Regions from separate parts of the Bacillus lumedeiriae genome, predicted to be linked through region 3. Evidence: riboswitches for the same ligand, from Rfam matches in the RefSeq annotation. Region 3 holds a riboswitch; each other region holds the start of a gene.
What was found. Region 3 has a riboswitch for cobalamin ahead of QYG89_RS10640 (FecCD family ABC transporter permease). Riboswitches for the same ligand answer to the same signal wherever they lie in the genome.
Positions count from the first base shown of each region.

Region 1: it holds a riboswitch for cobalamin, as region 3 does, so the genes downstream of both, QYG89_RS15895 (ABC transporter substrate-binding protein) here and QYG89_RS10640 (FecCD family ABC transporter permease) in region 3, are expected to answer to the same signal.
Region 2: it holds a riboswitch for cobalamin, as region 3 does, so the genes downstream of both, QYG89_RS00155 ((2Fe-2S) ferredoxin domain-containing protein) here and QYG89_RS10640 (FecCD family ABC transporter permease) in region 3, are expected to answer to the same signal.

Region 1 is NZ_JAUIYO010000021.1:31,334-37,865, forward strand. Features, by position in the region: gene QYG89_RS15880 (SGNH/GDSL hydrolase family protein) at 1-553, opposite strand, end outside; gene QYG89_RS15885 (hypothetical protein) at 756-929, shown strand; gene QYG89_RS15890 (DUF4282 domain-containing protein) at 1,063-1,350, opposite strand; cobalamin riboswitch at 1,727-1,922, shown strand; gene QYG89_RS15895 (ABC transporter substrate-binding protein) at 2,089-3,012, shown strand; gene QYG89_RS15900 (S-layer homology domain-containing protein) at 3,180-4,433, opposite strand; gene QYG89_RS15905 (zinc ribbon domain-containing protein YjdM) at 4,639-4,980, opposite strand; gene QYG89_RS15910 (SH3 domain-containing protein) at 5,068-5,763, opposite strand; gene QYG89_RS15915 (N-acetylmuramoyl-L-alanine amidase) at 6,023-6,532, shown strand, end outside.
Region 2 is NZ_JAUIYO010000001.1:25,876-32,407, forward strand. Features, by position in the region: gene cobJ (precorrin-3B C(17)-methyltransferase) at 1-1,559, opposite strand, end outside; gene QYG89_RS00155 ((2Fe-2S) ferredoxin domain-containing protein) at 1,581-1,961, opposite strand; cobalamin riboswitch at 2,297-2,488, opposite strand; gene QYG89_RS00160 (GHMP family kinase ATP-binding protein) at 2,814-3,683, opposite strand; gene QYG89_RS00165 (hypothetical protein) at 3,823-3,945, opposite strand; gene QYG89_RS00170 (S8 family peptidase) at 4,052-5,392, opposite strand; gene QYG89_RS00175 (biotin transporter BioY) at 5,673-6,245, shown strand; gene QYG89_RS00180 (NRDE family protein) at 6,304-6,532, opposite strand, start outside.
Region 3 is NZ_JAUIYO010000007.1:40,890-47,421, reverse strand. Features, by position in the region: gene cbiB (adenosylcobinamide-phosphate synthase CbiB) at 1-627, opposite strand, end outside; gene QYG89_RS10645 (adenosylcobinamide amidohydrolase) at 624-2,096, opposite strand; gene QYG89_RS10640 (FecCD family ABC transporter permease) at 2,093-3,154, opposite strand; cobalamin riboswitch at 3,357-3,501, opposite strand; gene QYG89_RS10635 (hypothetical protein) at 3,712-3,885, shown strand; gene bioA (adenosylmethionine--8-amino-7-oxononanoate transaminase) at 4,146-5,465, opposite strand; gene bioD (dethiobiotin synthase) at 5,443-6,174, opposite strand; gene QYG89_RS10620 (biotin transporter BioY) at 6,273-6,532, shown strand, end outside.

The DNA of each region.
Region 1 (6,532 bases), on a different contig from region 3:
CTTGCAATGTGTCAACGAAATAGTTGATATTTTCCTCATACTGCGCTTTGGATACTTGCGGCTGACCATTATCATCCAATGCAGCATCATTCGTTCCAAACATAATGAGCACGATTTGTGGATGCTTACTGAGCACGTCTTTTTCAAACCTGATCCGGCCATGTTCAGTCGTATTCCCGCCGATCCCAGCATTGATGACTGCTTGGCTTTGTGCAAGCTTATTCACCCATTTGTCTTTCACATCATAGCCGTTCGCCTGCCAGTTGGCTCCCTGTGTATTGCTGTCACCAAAGGCCAGGATCAAACCATTTTGATGATCGATCGGCATCATCACACGCTTGACCGCTTGGAAATATCCAGCCGCTATATAGGCAGCACGATATTTGTAACGAACCGAGGTTTCTGCAGCTTCATACAATGGTCCATTCAACCATTGTGCTTGATCATATGAACGGGAAAAACCGGCTCCTTCTGCATAACTTCTTTCAAACATCGAGGACAAAGTAAGAACAATACACAACCCTAGTATTATTTTAACGAATAACCCTTTCAATCTCCTTCACCTAACCTATTAACAACGGACGTATATATTATTGAAAGTAACCGCCGAATTTTTTTCCTAATAAACTATGTATACCTTACCATAACAGCTCCTACTCCGATACCTTCTGTCGGAGCAGGCACCTTGTCGAAACTTGCAAAAGAAAAAGCATTGCACACTGTAAGCGTTTTCACATATACTATAAGTAGGTTGGATGACACGCGTGGTCATCATCGTATTTGGCGTAGGCGGGGCCGATACAAGGATAGACTTTCATACATTATTTACCGAAATCATATATAAATCATTCATGATCAAACGAGCCATCCATTCTTCTGATGAAGAGTGGATGGCTCGTTTTTCTTCAGCTTCTTCAAACATGCCTTGATTGCAGCCTATATTGGACGCAAATTCCATGCAAAAGAAAAAAGCCGCTCTAAAAGCGTCATCTTTCGTGACCTTTTAGAGCGGACTTTTTCCTATTTAAGATAAAATAATAAAAAATGGCGGTATCCCTTCTCTTACTCTTGTGATTGCTGCTGACTGGAAAGCTGTGTTTCAATCCTTTTCAAGGACTCGTGCATTTTAAAAAAGATAATAAGAAGTTCGCAATACACACGCACTAATAATGGACCGATGACCAGCGTTAACAGCCCCATGATCACACCTAATCCGCTGCCATAAGGAGAACTGATCCCCGCAGCAATCGTGCCGATTCCAGAAAGAACAGACATCACGACCCCAACCCAGAAAATAATTTTAATAATTGTTGGTGTAACCATTTTATCGAACGACAAGAATCTATCCACATTCGTCCCCTCCCCTCAAAAGTCTGCGTTCAGTACATGTTATTCTGGGATGGGACATTTATGTGGAAAAATTTTCAATAAGGTTGTCCCAAAATGGTCAGCGGCGCGCACATTTCTGTAAGTGCCGCGCATAAAACGGACATAAGTGCGCAGAAACTCGCAATATAGATGCACAAACTTGAATAAGCAGCGCACAAGTTTATATACCGCGCGCATTTCACCTATTCCCGTGCATACCATCATGATTGCCGCGCAGAACATTCAAAAGTCAGCGCACAAATCGATGGCCTCTCCTTCACAAAAGCATAATAAGAGAAAAAATTTGATTTTCTTAAAAAATGCCGGCTATAAAGTGGTATAATATTCTCTAAGTGAATAAACCGTGCAGAAAAAAGGAACTGATTGCTCAGTCAAAAAGGGAATTCGGTGTAAATCCGAAGCTGTTTCCGCAACTGTAAGTGCTGATGAAATAAGAACAATGCCACTGTTTGAAACGAACGATATCAAATGGGAAGGCTCTTAAAGTAAATGGATGCACAAGCCAGGATACCTGCCTTTTTTCTATCGTATTATGCTCTTCGGAAGTTAAGAGGATGGTACGGCAACTTTGCATCTATACATATATTTATTGATGACGACTGCCGGCCAACGTTCTTGGGTGGTTTTTTTTATGGATTTTTTACACCACGGAAAATACGAAAGGTTGTTCATAAATGTTTATAGACGGAGGAATAATCAATGAAGAAAACGTTATTATACAGCTTGATTGCTTCGCTTTTTCTTATTTTCTTAACGGCCTGCGGCAATGACTCTTCATCTACAAAAGAAACAAAGAAAGAAGAAACATCTTATACAGTTACTGATGACAGAGGGAAAGAAATCACGTTGAAAAAAGTGCCGGAAACGGTTGTTTCCTTGCAGCCAAGTAATACAGAAATTCTCTTTGCTTTAGGAGCAGGCGACAAAATTGTCGGCGCAACTGAGTATGATACCTACCCGGAAGAAGCGAAAAAGATTAAACGTGTAGGTGACACTATGACAGTCAACGCTGAAGCAGTCATTGCCTTAAATCCCGATGCTGTCATTGCTTACACAAACGGTGACGATAAAGGAATTAAACAACTGGAAGACACAGGTATTCCTGTGTTTGTCATTAGTTCTGCGCAAACATTCGAAGACGTGTATGGCAACATCGAACAAATTGCGTCAGTCATGGGTGTGAAGGAAAAAGGCGACGAACTCGTTTCTGGCATTAAAAAACAAGTCGCTAATGTGCAAGAGAAAATCGCTAGTGTAAAAGAAAAGGAAAGAGTATACTATGAAGTCAGCCCTGCTCCTGATATTTTCACAGCTGGCTCCGAAACATTCCAGCAAGAAATATTGAACAACGCTGGTGTCGAAAACGTGTTTGCTGATCAAAAGGGCTGGGTAAAGATCTCTGAAGAAGAAATTGTAAAACGCAACCCGGATACCATCTTAACACCAGGCAGCGAAGATCCAGTGAAAGAATTCAAATCCCGTGCCGGCTGGGATCAAATCAATGCGGTGAAAAACGAGAAAATCTACTCCCTCGATACCGAGATCATGTCTCGTCCAGGCCCGCGTATCGGTGAAGCCGTCGAACTGACTGCCAAAACCGTCTATCCGGATCTTTTCAAATAATCCTTTAAAAGAAATGAATAAAAAATCCTCATAATAAAAGCCAATGAACATAGCCGTCAGGTCTTGTTCATTGGCTTTTTTTGAATAGTAAAAAAGGAGCGCTCTCATTAAGCAAATTTCCCCTCTTTTTATTCAATAGGACTCTTACAGGTGAAGAGATCTACTTATTATAATTCTTGGGTTATGGCTGTTGCCGGATCGATAGAAACGTAGTAATCGTCCATATTTGTATTAACCACGAATTCATAGTTTCCCTTGCGGTCGGTTTCAACATAATAAATATCTTGAACGTATTCACGGTACTTTTCATGTCTATAGGTATTTTCGTATTGACTAATCAAATACTTTTCCGCTTCTGCAATAGTCAGATGAAACGGCTCTTCATCTGCTGACATGTAATCAGGTAATTGACTCATTTTCCATTGGCCGTTCCGCTTCACAAGCGTCCACGTCTCTGCATGGGGTTCCTCAAGGCCTTGTGGATAACGAAGTGTTACTTTAATCTTCTCACTGCTTCTCTCTAAAATATCATACGGCAGTCCACTATCATATACTTCGTCGTAAACGAGCCAGTCACAATAGATACATGTAACCTTGTAATAGGCTTCCATTCTTTCAAGCATTTTTCCTTCTGCAAAAGGAGTTAATTCCTTTTTAAATGTGGAAAAAAGAGGGCGGGTCTTTTTTAATTCATCCATACTATCTTCCCAGGAAACATTCACATACAAGTAATAATAGATAATCGAACTAGCTTTATGTTGTACTTCACTGATTAAATTAAATAGCTCTTGATCGTTGTATTCATCTACTGCCTTTGCCTGGTGCGCGCGATATAAGAACATCATCAATTCCGCGCGTGTCAGCTTTTGATCCGGGGAAAATGTGGTGGTACTCGTTCCCGATGTTACTTTATAGCGGACAAGAGCTTCAATATATGGAGCAGACCAATGAGACACTTTCACATCTTTAAATGGCAATGTAAACTGTTTTTTTCGCTCATATCCGAATGCATCAACGATTAATTTAGCCATCTGTGCCCTTGTTAAAATATCATTCGGCCGCATCGTCCGGTCTGTAAATCCCTGCAAAATCCCCCTCTCCGCAAGTGCAGCCACTTCATTATAATTCTTGTTTAACACGGTCACATCACGAAAACCTGCATGATTGGTTTCTCTCTTCAACCCAAGAATTCGTGCTGTCATCACTGCTGCTTCCATCCGAGTCACATATTTTCCAGGCCGGACTTTTCCATCCTCATCCTTTTCAAATACTCCCTTTGATGCTAGACTCCAAACCGCTTCGTATGCCCGATGTTTCGGCGACACATCATCAAACACCCTGGCTGCAGCATTCACCTTTGCTGGGGAAAATACAGTGCCTATAAAAATACAAGAAATGATAAACATCAACCACTTATTCATAATACTTCCTTTCCTTCATTTATTATAATAGTTCTATTTTATCACAGACAATAGTCTTATAGATAATCAATAAAATCAGAAAAAAAGCGGCGGCTGCCGTTTCATTATTCAATGATTCATTTGAAATAACAAAGGCAGGGAACCAAATAAATGATTCCCTGCCTTTGTTCGTTTCTAGGTATCCTAACCTTTATCTAGATCACGTTTATACCTTTTTAACAAACTCCGATTTTAACTTCATCGCTCCAAAACCGTCAATTTTGCAGTCAATGTTATGGTCGCCGTCAACTAAACGGATCCCTTTTACTTTCGTACCGATTTTGAGAACGGACGAGCTTCCTTTTACTTTCAGGTCCTTGATGACGGTAACCGTATCGCCATCATTTAAAATATTTCCATTAGCATCTTTGACGACCTTTTGCTCTTCATTCGTTTCCGCTTCGGATTCTGGATTCCATTCATACGCACATTCCGGACAAACAAGCAAGTTTCCATCTTCGTACGTGTACTCTGAATGGCATTTTGGACAACTTGGCAGATTAGCCATACTCCCGTTTCCTCCCTTCGCTATTATTCATTCTATTATAGCAAGGTTTATCTTCTATTTCCGTTTTACAACTGTATGAATTTATTGTTAATACCTTAAATACTCCCAGGAAACGTAGGCATACTTCCCATTGTAATAGATTTCTGCCCAGCCGTTTGAATATACGCCAAGTACGTACACATCGGCGTAACGCGGCAGCGAACCGATAATCTTTCCGTTTGGACTCGGTGTTGCCCGCACTCTTAATGAACTGGCATCAACCCACATATTCTCCTGAACATACTCATAATTCACTGAAGGAGACGGTGCTTTTAAATAAGCGGAAGCAACGAAGCCCACTTTCCCATTATAACGGACTTCCGACCAGCCGCCTGGTCTTGTGCCGTACACATAGACAGTCGCTCCTCTTGGGAATGATCCGATGACTTTTCCTTTCGGGCTAGGTGTTGCCCGCACATTCAGCTTTGACGCGTTCACAATCATCTCCGTGCCTGTCACTGGCGCAGGTGAATAGCTGTCCGCAAACTTTAAATATCCTGCTGCTACATATCCTGCCCTATTGTTATATTTAATCTTCGACCAGCCGCCAGAATTCGTCTCATAGACGTACACCCCCTGGCCTTTTTTCAAAGAACCGATCACGCGCGCCGTTTTACTCGGGTTCTCCCGCACATTCAATTTGTCAACAGTGACGGATGCATTCCCTGTACTCGCGCTCGCTAAAGCAGGCAACATACTAAAAATAAGTCCAAAAACCATAAATAACAGAACAACCTTTTTCATCTTATTCCTCTCCCAAATAAAGTACTTATTTATCTAGTTCTAAATATACACCATATTCATAGGCATTCATATACTTTATTGGCAATATTAATCATTTAATTGATTCTATTTACCCATGAACTATGTTGCTTGAAATGAGACTGATATCCATGATGACTATTATCTTTGTAGCGGGAAAATAGTGTTTTATTTCATTAAAATCTATTCTTCTTCATACCCTATAGAGGTAAAATGAATTAAATAAATGGGAGGATATCTTATGAAACTGTACTTAGATCCGGGACATGGAGGCTCCGATCCAGGGGCGCAAGGAAATGGATTGAAGGAAAAAGAGATTACTTTAGATATTGCCATTAAAATACGCACGATTTTACTAAATGATTATGAGAATGTTGAGGTAAAAATGAGCCGTACAAGCGATGTTTCTAAAAGTTTGGATCAGCGCACAAATGAAGCGAATTCTTGGGGCGCCGATTATTACTTATCGATTCATTGTAATTCTGCAAACGGCTCTGCGCAAGGATATGAAGACTTTATTCACAGCAGCTTATCCGATTCTTCTGCAGCTGCTAGATATCGAGATATCCTGCATGAAGAAATCAGCAAAATAAACCAGCTGAAAAACCGCGGAAAGAAAAAAGCAAATTTTCACGTTTTACGCGAAACGACAATGCCCGCCGCCTTAACGGAAAATGGGTTTATCGATCACACAAATGATGCTTCCTTGATGAAAGAGGCCTCATGGCGTCAAAAAACAGCACAAGGACAT
Region 2 (6,532 bases), on a different contig from region 3:
TTTATTTTTGGCTCTATATCACGATACTCAAAGTTTTGAATTCTTTTCACGCGCTTAAAATATTTAAACAGTCGTTCGTTCGGATGTCCTTTTTCCCTGTATTCCGCAATAATGTTTTCTAGGAGCGGGATCAGTGCGTCCGGTTCTACACCTTCAGCGACAGGCTGTCCGGCATGAGCCGTTCTTCCAACCGTTTTCGCTCCTAAAAACAAATCAAATTTCCCTCTGCGAAAGACGATGCCGATGTCATCATTCACTGCACCGTAGCAAGCCATGCCGCAGCCATTCAACCCGATGCGCATTTCTTTTGGCAAATCAAGCCCATTGAACTTTTCATACAGCCTTTCCGCATATGGAATGGCATCTTTCTTTTCACCGTCACAAAAGTCACAAGCCTTGACAGTAGCCACGTCACCAATGGGAGCAAGGAGAAATCCTGCCTCCTGCAAAGTTGTGACCAATTGATCGGGATTTTCTGTCGGCACCCGCAAGATCACTTGATGGTGCGGTGTATATTCAATCGAGCCTTTTTCTCCCGCTGCCTTCGAGAGAACGAGCAGCTGTTCTGCTGAAAATAATTTATTAGCGACTCCTGGACTGACAGCTACTTCAAAAATAGATTCGGCCTTTTGCTTAAATGGTGAATCTTCAGACACTTGATGTTCCTTTTTATCCAGCATCTGAAGGGCTTTCATACCGAGTTCGTATAATGCGGTCGGCTCCGCTTTTCCTCCATGCAGCGCCCACGGCTCATTTTTCGGCTTCAGCCGTTCATGAGGCTTTAGCGGCTGCTTTTCTGACGTCAACGTGTACTTGCGCTGATAACCTCTCGGCGTAATCATTTTATTGTCATAAAGAAAAGTCGTTGAATTGCCAATGATGACTGTCGTCAGCATGCCGATTTCATGATCGAGCATCTCCTGCAAATTCGTGATGACGACGTGCTCTCTTTCCCGATAGGCACTTTTGACAAGACCGACCGGCGTATCCGGTGAGCGGTGCTTTAATAAAATACGCTGCGCTTCCACAATTTGTCTCGTCCGCTTCCCGCTTTTCGGATTGTACAAAGCAATCACGAAATCAGCTGCGCCGGCCGCTTCGATCCGCTTAGCGATTAAATCCCAAGGAGTTAAGTGATCACTCAAACTAATCGTGCACGCGTCATGCATCACCGGCGCCCCAAGGAGAGATGCACAAGAATTAATCGCTGAAATCCCAGGGACAATTTCTACTTTGACACCGTCCGCTTCTTTCCATCCTTGTTCGACGAGTACTTCGTAGACAAGCCCCGCCATCCCGTACACGCCGGCATCTCCACTCGAAATAACAGCTACTATTTTTCCTTGTTCGGCCAACTTGACCGCCGCCTGCGCCCGGCTGACTTCTTCTGACATTCCTGTGCTGATGACTTCTTTTCCTTCAATGAAATCAGCAATCAACTCTACATATGTTTTATAGCCGATAATGCAGTCGCTTTCCTTTAGCGCTTCTTTTGCCCGCTCCGTAATATGTTCGGCACTTCCCGGACCGAAGCCGACAATTAATAGTTTTCCATTCACTTTTACTGCCTCCTTATACGTTTACTGCTTTTGTTTTTCTTTCTCTTTAGATACTCCTGCTTCACGGTCATTCTTTAGCTGCATTCCTTGGCCCGCATACGTGTAAGTAATGGCCTTCTCTACCCGCTCTCCTTTTTCAAGGTGTGAAGTGACAATCTCTTTTGCCAATTGTTCATCTACTCCGTGATACCATGTACCTTCTGGATAAACAATCACGACACAAGCATCTTTACAGCGGCCATTGCATCTTGTTCTTGTCGTATGAACACGGACATCAAGCTCCCGATTTTTAATTTCATTTCTGATCGCCTGCGTTACTTCTTCCCCGCCTTTTCTCATACAGCTCGAACCGTTACAAATCAATACGTGATGATTCATTTCCGTTAAATCCCAAGTTGCCATACTATCCGCCCCTTTTTCTAAAGTTTTCGTTAAACTCGCCTGTTGATTTCCGCTGCGGGCGGTTCGGGAGCCTCCCCGCCGCTATCGCGCCTGCAAGGTCTCCTGTGGACACGTTTTCCGGAGGGAGTCCCGCACCTTCCGCTCTAATCAACTAAACAGCAATATCAACAGTAGTCATGAACATAGCTGAAAAATAAAAAAAGTCCTTAACTTCATAAGAAGTTAAGGACTTAAGCACATACGTGTGCATAGCTATGATTGGATCGAGTCAAGCAAAATAGCCGCGCATGCCAGCTCCGCTCCATACAGCCATCCCGTTCCTCCCTCCGAAGAATGATGGTTCAAAGAAGAAAGCAGGTCTCCTGGCTTACGGATCGCTTTACTCTTGTCCCTTCCCGGCAGTTACACCAGTGGTTATTGACAATTTCATCACCGTTTACAGTAGCGGGGGCTGCATCGGATTTTCACCGATTTCCCTATTATCCCGGAGATTGACTCTCCCGGGCACTCTCATCTTAATTATTCAATTATCCGGCTGTCAGAAAATGCTTTCTATCAGCCTAGAAGTCTCTAAAAGAGATCTGATCTACACCTATCAATATTATGTATATTATCCAAATTTCGTAACTTTTCGACATCGTTATTAGATTAGCAGGAAGATCACTCATTTGACAAGTGGTTTTTTCAAATTAAATAAAATGATGCCTTTTCACTTAGTTATTTTGGAATAAAAGATTTTGTTAAACTCGCCTGTTGATTTTCGCCTCCGTGCCTGCGGATTTTCCCGTGGACACGCTTTTTCCTCAGGAGTCTGGCACCTTCCGCTCTAATCAACAAAGGGGCCAATTCACACTAGTCATTAGCATCGCCAATTGGAAAAGAAGTCATAATAAATGGGTTCCATCCTGTCATCTGTTGAACGATCCCCTTAATCTCCTGCACTTTTTTTATCAATAAATGATCATTGCCGCTTAAAAGAAAGCCAATGACGGTGCCGCTGTGGCCGATAATGATTCCTGCTTCGAATCGACTGGCTATTTCCTTAAACAACGAAAAGAATGGTTTAGGTAGAAAGCGTTCATTGATCCCGGCACTTTTCGTTGCTGCCAGCATGATGTCGTCTATTTTCCCTGACAATAAGGCGGTACTTATCCCGTTATATAGCTGCTGCAGTTCTGCTTTCTCATTTGGCGTGTATACTCTTTTTGATGAATAACAATCATCTGTATTTACCGTACCGCCGCTGTCGTAGCCAATAAGGAATAAGTCTGGCGCCTCAGGAAAAGATTGCAGCCGTTCACCAGTCTGTTGATTAAACGCATTGATTCCTTCATACATGACACCATCTGTCGGTTCAATGGCCGCTGCTATAGCCGCTATGTCAGAAGGAGCGAATATCGTTCCAAAACTAGCTGCTACAGCGCGGATCGCTGCCGTAATATCCGCGGAGCTGCTCGCCATTCCTTTTCCAATAGGGATCTGGGAATAGGAATACAAACACCCGCCTGTTCCAATCCCTATTTTTTCTAAAGTGAGCCTGGCGGCAGCTGTCATCTTTTCTTTATGGGGTGTGCAGCTTATCTCCTTAGTATCACTTGCCGGAACGAATATAGCTCTGCTTTTGAGCGGCACTGGAAAAGTAAATAAAAAAGGATGATTGTTCACTTCCCCCTGCACCAGCTCCCCGAATGTTCCAAAGCAGCTGCCCGCTCCTCTTTTCATGAAATATTCCCCCTTCAACCGGAAGCTATCGTCGTCAATAAATAATTCTTTCTTCATGCAAAATAGCAGATGGTGTTCACGGACACCACCTGCTATTTTACCCGAAGAAAGGATTATAATATAGCTGTAGATTATAGTTTTATCCTATACATTTTGCTATTCTGCCGCCTTCATTTTCCCATTCATCCAGACCATTTGCCACATCATTTGGGTCAGCCGGCCTCTCCCTGTTTTTCAATCGAACGACTTCTTTCTTTTTCACACTATTACCCCCAATATTTAAGCTGGCTCAAACAGTGTTTTCCCTATTTCCTGGTTATTGCGTAATAGTGTATATATAATACGTCTCGTTCTGTTCTATGCATCATTCACTCTGGAATTGAACGTTCAGCGTCAATATATCCGGCACCATATACGTTCGGATCTCGTTCTTTCCATGCAGTCGTTCCATTTTTTAGCCATTCTTTCACTTCATCCGGTGAAGCATTTGGCTTAGCCTGTAAAATGAGAGCTACAATTCCCGCACAGATGGGCGTTGCCATTGAAGTACCTGAGAGGACGAAATAGTTAGAATCGACACGGCTCGATTTTTGTATCTTGTCTAAGTATGAATTAGGAGAACGAAGCGAAACGATATTGACCCCCGGCGCTAAAATATCTGGTTTTGTTACTTTGTATGGGGTAGGTCCCCTGCTCGAGAAGCTTGCCACATCGTCATCTCCTCTCGTGTCCATTGTATTTCGATCATCCAAAGCACCAACCGTAATAATTTGATCACTAATACCTGGACTCGCAATTGTTTGTTTTTCCGGACCATCATTGCCTGCTGCTGCACAAACAACGATCCCATGACTCCAGGCTAACTCGACATACTGCACCATTGGATCATCATTTTCCTTATTGTATGATTGGGGAGAGCTGCCTAAAGACATGCTAATAATATCAATTTTATTCTTGTTATTCTCATCTTCATTGTATTGAATGCACCAATCTATTCCTTGCATAACTGTTTCAAGTGATCCTGAACCTAGTTTATTCAACACTTTCACGCCAATTACATTTGCTTTCGGCGCAGGTCCCGCATATTTCCTCTCTAAAGAAGCCGATCCATTGCCCGCTGCATCTCCGGCACAATGGGTCCCATGTCCATTATCATCATATGGCTCCGTTCTTTGATTAATAAAATCAACAAAATCTATAATTCTTCCTTGAAGATCTTGATGAGGATAAATTCCCGTATCAATAATGGCAATTGTTATCCCTTCGCCCGTTAACGATGTTTCATTTCTTACAACGCCTTTTGCATTGGCGGACGGGACTGCGACATCTAATAAAGCACGGACTTCATGATTTAAATAGACCTTTTTTATGCATGAACAATGCTCTAACATTTCTTCTAATGCTAACGGTGTCATTTCCACACTCACACATGATACAAGCGAAAATTTTTTCCTGATTCGACACTTAAAATGCCGGTCGATCACCTTATCAACTTCATGAAGAGCTGACTCAAAAGCCATTTCGCTTTTTTCGAACTCTACAATCACTGTCAGCTTTTTTGTTTTTTTCATCCATCCCTCTAACATTTTGTGTAAAAAACAAGGTGTCCATTTAAAGGGTTTATACAAATTTAACAATTTTTCACGAAGAGGTCGATCAAGCTTATGAGCATGCGCTCTTACCATTTTGATCATTGAATAACCAAACATGTAGCCACTCCTATCTATTTTATTGACGTATTTTTATAACCTATGAAATAGATAAAGAAGTGGTAAAGGTGTTTGTCCTGTTTTTAATAATTTTTGTGCCACAATAACCATAAAGATCTTTTAAATGCCTTTATTGCTTAGTTTTTATATGATTTTGTTTGAATTTTACACATAGTGAAATTAATTATTTGTTTTTTTGAAAATTTAGTTGACACCTTTAGTTATCCACAATTAAAATAAGGTTAACACTTATGTGAATGAATGGATTGGAGGGATGAACATGTCTACTCAGCACGAGAGGCTTAGAATGATGCTGACGGCGGCTATTTTTGCAGCCATTATTGGTATTCTTGCACAACTTACTATTCCATTGCCGTTAGTCCCTATTACAGGGCAGACGTTGGCTATCGGACTGGCTGCTACGATTCTCGGCTCCAGATATGGAGCATTATCAGCACTTCTATACATGTTGATCGGTGCAGTGGGTCTTCCTGTTTTTTCTGGTATGTCTGGCGGGATGGGGGTTATCTTCGGACCGACTGGAGGATACATTATTAGCTTTATTTTTTCTGCATTCTTTATCGGATGGTATATTGAAAAAACAGGAGTCACGGTTCTGCACGCTTTTATAGCTAACATGATCGGTATGATTATCAATTTAGCTTTCGGTACAGCCTGGTTAAAGGTGATGGCTGGACTTAGTTGGCCCGAGGCATTCGCTGGAGGATTTGCTCCGTTTATTATCGGCGGAGTGTTGAAAGCATTCCTAGCTTCATGGATTGGTATCCTTGCCCGTAAGCGTTTGGCATCTGCCCGCTTACTGCCTCAGCCTGCTCCGAAACGTACAGCTTAATCACAAAAAGCTGTCTCAAAGTCGGTTACTCCCTGACTTCTGAGACAGCTTTTTCTTTTTATATAGACTCAGTAACAAAATGAAACGTTTCTTCCGCAGCAAGGCTTCCTTGAAGATACGTTCTTTCCGCAAAATACACATGATTCATCTGATCAATAAGCAGCACACTTGAAGACCTCGTACCATAGTCATCCCCGCTAATAAAGATGGGCGAAAGCTTTCTTTCCCATTCAAGAGAAACACCTGTATTTGGCAGCTCTTCATCTGGAGCCCTGTCCGTATCCTGT
Region 3 (6,532 bases):
GCGGGCAGGCAGCCAGTTAACGAGATCATCCAAACGAGCGGAAGCCCAGCCAAACGCTTCATACCGTTCATTCTTATAACCGACCATCGAATCACACGTGTTAATCGCCCGGTACATCATCGCTCCCGGCGCACCGCCGATCAGCGCCCAAAAAAGCGGTGCCGTCACGCCGTCACTTGTATTCTCAGCAATTGTCTCGATCGCTCCCCTCGTGATTTCCCCTTCATTCAAATGATCGGTATCCCGGCCGACAATATAAGAAAGCTTTACACGTGCTTCCTGCAGCTCTCCTCTTTGCAGCGGTTCATACACACTGAGCCCAGCTTCTTTTAAGCTGCGGCAGGCAATGGCAGAAGCGATCAGCACCGCTTCTGCTGCTATGCCGGCTGCGGGATGAAGGCGGTAAAAAACAAATACCAATAAAAAACTCACGCCTCCTGTTAGCAGAAGAACAATAAGAAGCATGAGAATTCCTTTTATTCGCCGATTCCTCCCTTTGTTTAACCGCTGCTCCAGTCTATGAATCAAGGAGCCGATCCATCGAACAGGATGCGGAAGGTGCGGCGGATCTCCAACGAGACGGTCAATGAGAAAGGCAATAGCGGCAGCAAGAAGATGATGAATCATGTTTCCCTCTCTCCTATCCCATTGTTCTCCAATGCTTCCATCGTACACTCATAAACAGCTTTGCCAATGGCCTGGCCGAGCGGTGAAATGGTGCCAGCGAACGTCTGACACGGACCGCGCTGGGTAGCCGCAATTAATACACTATCCGTAGAGGTGCCGGTCGCCTGCGAATTCGTAAGCGGGTCCTTCACTTTTTTATCAAACAGCGCTTTGACCTTCGCTTCTGTTGCAGTCATCACCGCTTGTACGAATGCTTCTTCCGATAAATGTCCGTTAGCAAACACCCAGATGTTAATCGTGCCAGGGGAAAACGCGCGATCGTGTTCTACAGAGCGCGATACATCCACCGCATTTCCAACACCAGCTGTGACAATCGAGAATACTGAGACTCCATCTATTTCTACGAATCGGCAAGCCGCAGTGTGCAAATACACAGCGGTCATCATGCCAACCGTTTCATTCACATCGAAACCGTGCCCACGGAGAAATTGTCTCATATCTTCCTTATAGGAATCATGCCAGTAATTTTTATCGACATGGCGGTTCACGAAGCTGCGGTGCCATCCCCAGCCCGCTCCAACCACGCCTGCTGACAATGTTTTTAATAGAGCGGGAGCATCAAGTGCAATAAATTCCGCAGTTTCCCTCAGATGCATGCGGTCAATCTTTATTTCCTCGTCCTCTTCCCTCGTTTTCTCAGGGAGAATACTCATTTGCGGCTTCGGCACTTCTGGATGAGGACGCTGATGGATCTCTGTTTGATACACTTGTTGAATCGGCTCCTCCTTTAACACTTCACTTGGATTGCCAAGGCTGCGCATCTTTCCGTCTTTCATGAGCAGCAATCTGTCACAATAAAGAGAAGCGAGATTTAAATCATGAAAGATCGAAATCACCGTTAAACCCGTTTCTTTCGTCATTTTCTTTAACAAATCAAGCAATTCTTTTTGAAAAGATAAGTCCAGGTGATTTGTCGGTTCATCTAAAAGCAGGATTTCTGGCTGCTGAGCGAGCGCTTGCGCGAGAAAAACACGCTGACGCTCACCGCCTGACAGTTCTTCAAGAGAAGCATCTGAAAACTGCAGCGTTCCTGTTTGTTCCATCGCCTGCCTCACAGCCCGCTCGTCTTCTGCTCTCCATACTGGGAAGAAGCCGCTTTGATGAGCATAGCGCCCTAAGGAGACCGTTTCTTTCACTGTATAGGAAAAAGATTGTGAGGTCATTTGTGGAAGGACAGCGAGACGTTTTGCCAGTTCTTTCGGCGTGTAATCCGGCAGTTTTTTCCCGTTAATCCATAGTGTCCCGCGGCTTGTAGGGATGATGCCGCTCATCATTTTAAATAGCGTCGTCTTCCCGCTTCCATTTGGTCCTAATATGCCAAAAAGCTCTCCCGCCCCCACAGAAAAAGATAGTTCGTGAACAATCATTTTGCCATTATAGCCGCCGGTGAGTTGTTCTGCTTGAATCATGCTGCTCTTCTTCCTTTCCTTTGTTTACGAAGTAAAATAACGGCAAATACTGGTGCACCGATAACAGATGTGATCACCCCAATCGGCAGTTCTGCCGGCGAGATAATGATCCTGGATACAAGATCAGCCAAAATTAAAAAGCCGGCACCCGTTAACAGTGACAACGGCAGCAAATGGCGATGATCAGGTCCCCAGATGAGACGGATGAAATGAGGAATGACGAGGCCAACAAAGCCAATCGTTCCGGAGACAGCAACAGCTGCCCCTGTCAATACCGAGCCGGCTAACAGCACTGTCAATTTTTTCCGACGGACATTCACTCCTAAATGCTGGGCTTTCTCTTCTCCAAACGACATCGCATTCAATTCGGGCGCATGAATGATTAACAGCAGCGTCCCTCCCAGAAAAAACGGGAGAATAATTCCAATGTAATCCCAGCCACGCATCGATACACTACCAAGCAGCCAGCCAATAATTTGCCGCAGCTCTTCACCTGTCAAGGCGATCATTAAAGAAATGACCGCTCCCAAGAAAGAGCTAAAAATGATTCCTGTCAAAATGATCGTCTCCACTTTAAACGATCGTTCAATCGATTGAGCAAACAAAACGACTATAAAAATCGTCACGATGGAAGCTGCAATACTGACAATAGGCAGCGTAAAGCCGGTCAGCCACGGCAGCTGAATGCCGAAGAACAGCACCATGACCGCACCAACAGAAGCACCAGATGACACACCTAGTGTGTACGGATCTGCCAGCGGATTACGCAGGAGCCCTTGAAAGGCAGCTCCTGCCACCGCTAAAGAGGCACCAACAAGGCCGGCTAACAAGACTCTTGGAAACCGGATCTGCCAGACGATGTTATCGATAGAAGAATCAATGCCATACAGCGGTGTCCCGAAAAAATGGTGTGACAATAGGAAGACAATATCCTTAAATGGAACGTGTATCGTCCCAATGGAGATACCGGCAAATACAGCGATCGTAAAAAAGGCAAACGCTGATAAATAAGCCGAAACTTTATTTCTGAAAAACATCTGAACAAATGGTTTCGGCAAATTTCTCTACTCCTTTAACAAAACAAGTGTCTATCCTATACATCCCTTTATTTTTCATCAGTTTGTTCCTTCTCTCTTCTCTTTGAATGATAAAAATAGGCATTAAAAAAACACCTCTACACGATGAAGAGATGCAGTGAAAAAGGGCAGACAGGCGCAATGAGCCGGCAGCCGCTTCTACACCATCCCATCCGCGCAGGTTATCAGTGTTTTAAATCAGGCAGGTTTTCTGGCTTATAAAATGACATCATTTCACTTACAGTGGCGGGACCGCGCTGGATTTTCATCAGCTTGCCCTTTTAAAAAGCTCTTCTCACTCGAGCTTTACCTGATTCAACGTATGTAGTTTCCTATCAAGCTTATTATACACGAAAACAACGTGACTTCCATGCCATTTTAAAGTAGAAGATAAGTAAAATCACTTGCCAGTCTTTTTAAATGAATGGATTGATATTCTAAAAGTTTTAAAATTTTTGAAGCATAATCAATGATTCCGTTTTACATGCGTGTTTCAAAGAATAGATATAGAACAAACACAAGTGAAAGGAGTGTCTATCATGGGGCTGTTTACCGTCATCGGACTAGCATTTGTCTTGCTTTTTATCGCATCCACTCTCGTCTACTTCCTCCGTCAGTCACTTGACTCTTCCGATACAACTCGGATCGACAACATTCCCGAATACTACAATGATTTACCTGATCACGATTCCACACATGATCGCAACTCATAACATGACAAGGGTGCCCCAATAGTATAACTGCTAGGGGCATCCCTTGTATGGTTCTTTACACGTGTCTGTTGATTTCCGTTCTAGGTACTTCGCTTTCCCCCACAGGAGTCTTCGTGCCTTCCACTCCAATCAACTTAGTGAAAAATTATTGTTTCAACTTTCTTAAAGAAAAGAAGAAAGCCATCGGATTTAGTATTAAGTAAAGGAGCTGTCTAAGACAGCTCCTTCTTGTTTTCTCTTTAATAATAGAATACCATTAATTATTTAGTAACTAGCTGAATGTCTTTGATGGCCTGCTTCATGATTTGACCCATCTTAGTCAGCTCTTCATAAGTAGCAGCAAGCGGCGGCATAAATACAATGACATCACCGAGCGGTCTCGTCAGCATCCCAAGTTCCCGCATACGCAGCGTTGCCCGGTAAGCAGCCCTTTCTTCAAACGGAAAAGGCTCGTTCGTTTCTTTATCTTTCACAATGTCAATGCCGCACATTAGACCAAGCTGACGGATTTCGCCAACGTGAGGCAGTTCCTTTAATTCTGCCAATATCGTTTGAATATATTCCGCTTTACGGGCGGCCTGTTCAACAAGCCCCTCTTTTTCAAAAATAGCTAAGTTCGCTAAAGCAGCCGCGCAGCCAAGCTGATTGCCTGTATAAGAATGACCATGAAAAAAAGTTTTCATTTCTGTGAAATCGGCATAAAAAGCCTCGTAAATCTCTTCTGTAGTAAGTGTAGCAGCAATCGGCAAATATCCACCGGTAATTCCTTTTGCGACGGTCATAATATCCGGAGAGACTCCTTCATGTTCAACGGCAAACATTTTCCCCGTACGGCCAAACCCTGTCGCTACTTCATCGACAATGAGTAAAATATGAAACTCCTGGCATAAGCGCTCAAGCTCTTTCAAATAGCCAGGCGGCATAATGTGCATTCCGCCCGCTCCCTGTATCATTGATTCAACGATAAGCCCGGCAAGCTGCTCATGTTTTTCTTCAAATAGTGTACGCATAGCCGTAAGTGACGATTTCCCATCCCCCGACGGAAATGGAACTGCATATGAATCAAACATAAGGGCACTGTATACTCGATGATAAATGTCAATTGAGCCAACACTGATCGCGCCCACTGTGTCGCCATGATAGCCGTTGGACAATGTTACGAACTTCTTCTTTTCGGTTTCTCCTTTGTTTTGCCAGTATTGATACGCCATTTTTATCGCTATTTCCACCGATTCTGCTCCGCTGTCTGAATAAAATACGCGCATCAGCCTTTCTGGCGAAAGCTCAATTAACTTTTCCGCCAGCTCGATGGATGGAACATTTGCCGCGCCAAGCAGCGTTGAATGCGCAATTTTTTCAAGCTGAGCTTTAATCGCTTCATCAATTTCCTGCCGGCGGTGGCCATGCACGTTCAGCCATAACGAAGAGTAACCGTCTAAATATTCGTTACCGTGAATATCTTTTAACCGAATCCCCTCGCCGCTTTCGATAATGAGCGGGGCTTCTTCATAATCTTTCATTTGTGTAAACGGCAGCCACATATGCTTCTGACTAATCTCATATAAGCGTTTCGTATCCATTCTTTATTCCCTCCATCAGTCTATTGAATTTCCAACCTTTCACGAGTTGGGAGCGGTAATCACTCTCTTTAAGTGCAGTATGAATATCTGGGATGAATGGAATATGCCCAATGACCGGCAGATGCGATAATTGCCCAATAACCTTGATGTTATCCTGATCAATGTCTTCTCCGCCAGGTGCAGTACTTGAAAATACGAGACCAGCGATCGGCAGTTTTCTTTTAATAACTGCTTCAATCGTCAGCATCGTATGATTAATGGCCCCTAGCCCGGCTCTTGCCGCAATAATGACTGGCAGCTTGACTTCTTCCATTACATCAATCATGCATCTTCCTTCACGGTTCAGCGGCACATACAATCCGCCCGCTCCTTCCGCGAGTAAAAGCTGCTGACCGGATGCACGCCTGTTAATTTCAGCAATCAATCCAGCTTCATCAATAGTCGTCCCCTCTTCTTCAGCTGCTAAATGGGGAGAGCTCGCTTTTTGAAATAAATATGTATAGAGCTGATCTTCCTTCACCTCTGGGAGAAGCTTGTACATTTCAGCATCCGGCGCCGTCCACTTCCCTTGCTTCCATTCTGCTCCGCTTTGCACCGGCTTGTATGGAATCGCATCAACGCCCCGTTCCATTAATCCATGAGCAAGCAAAAGTGTCGTGATCGTCTTGCCTGCATCCGTATCTGTACCTGTAATAAAAAATCCCGGCATCGGCAATAACCCCCTTGTAAATATGTAAACTATATTTACAAATATGTTAACATATGAAAAAATGAGAAACAATTATATTTTTAAGGAGAGAAAAATGAATGAAAGCAAATGACATCGTTCTTTGCGCTCTATTTGCCGCATTAATGGCGGTGGGCGCAAACGTATCATCCTTTTTAATGATTGGCGGCGTGCCTGTCACACTTCAGCTCATGTTTGCCATGATTGCAGGCGGTTTGCTCGGCAGCCGGCTCGGAGCCCTGTCCATGACTGCTTATCTATTTATCGGTCTTGCTGGTGCACCAGTGTTCGCACAGTTTAAAGGCGGTCCTGCCAGCTTACTTAGTCCTACATTCGGCTT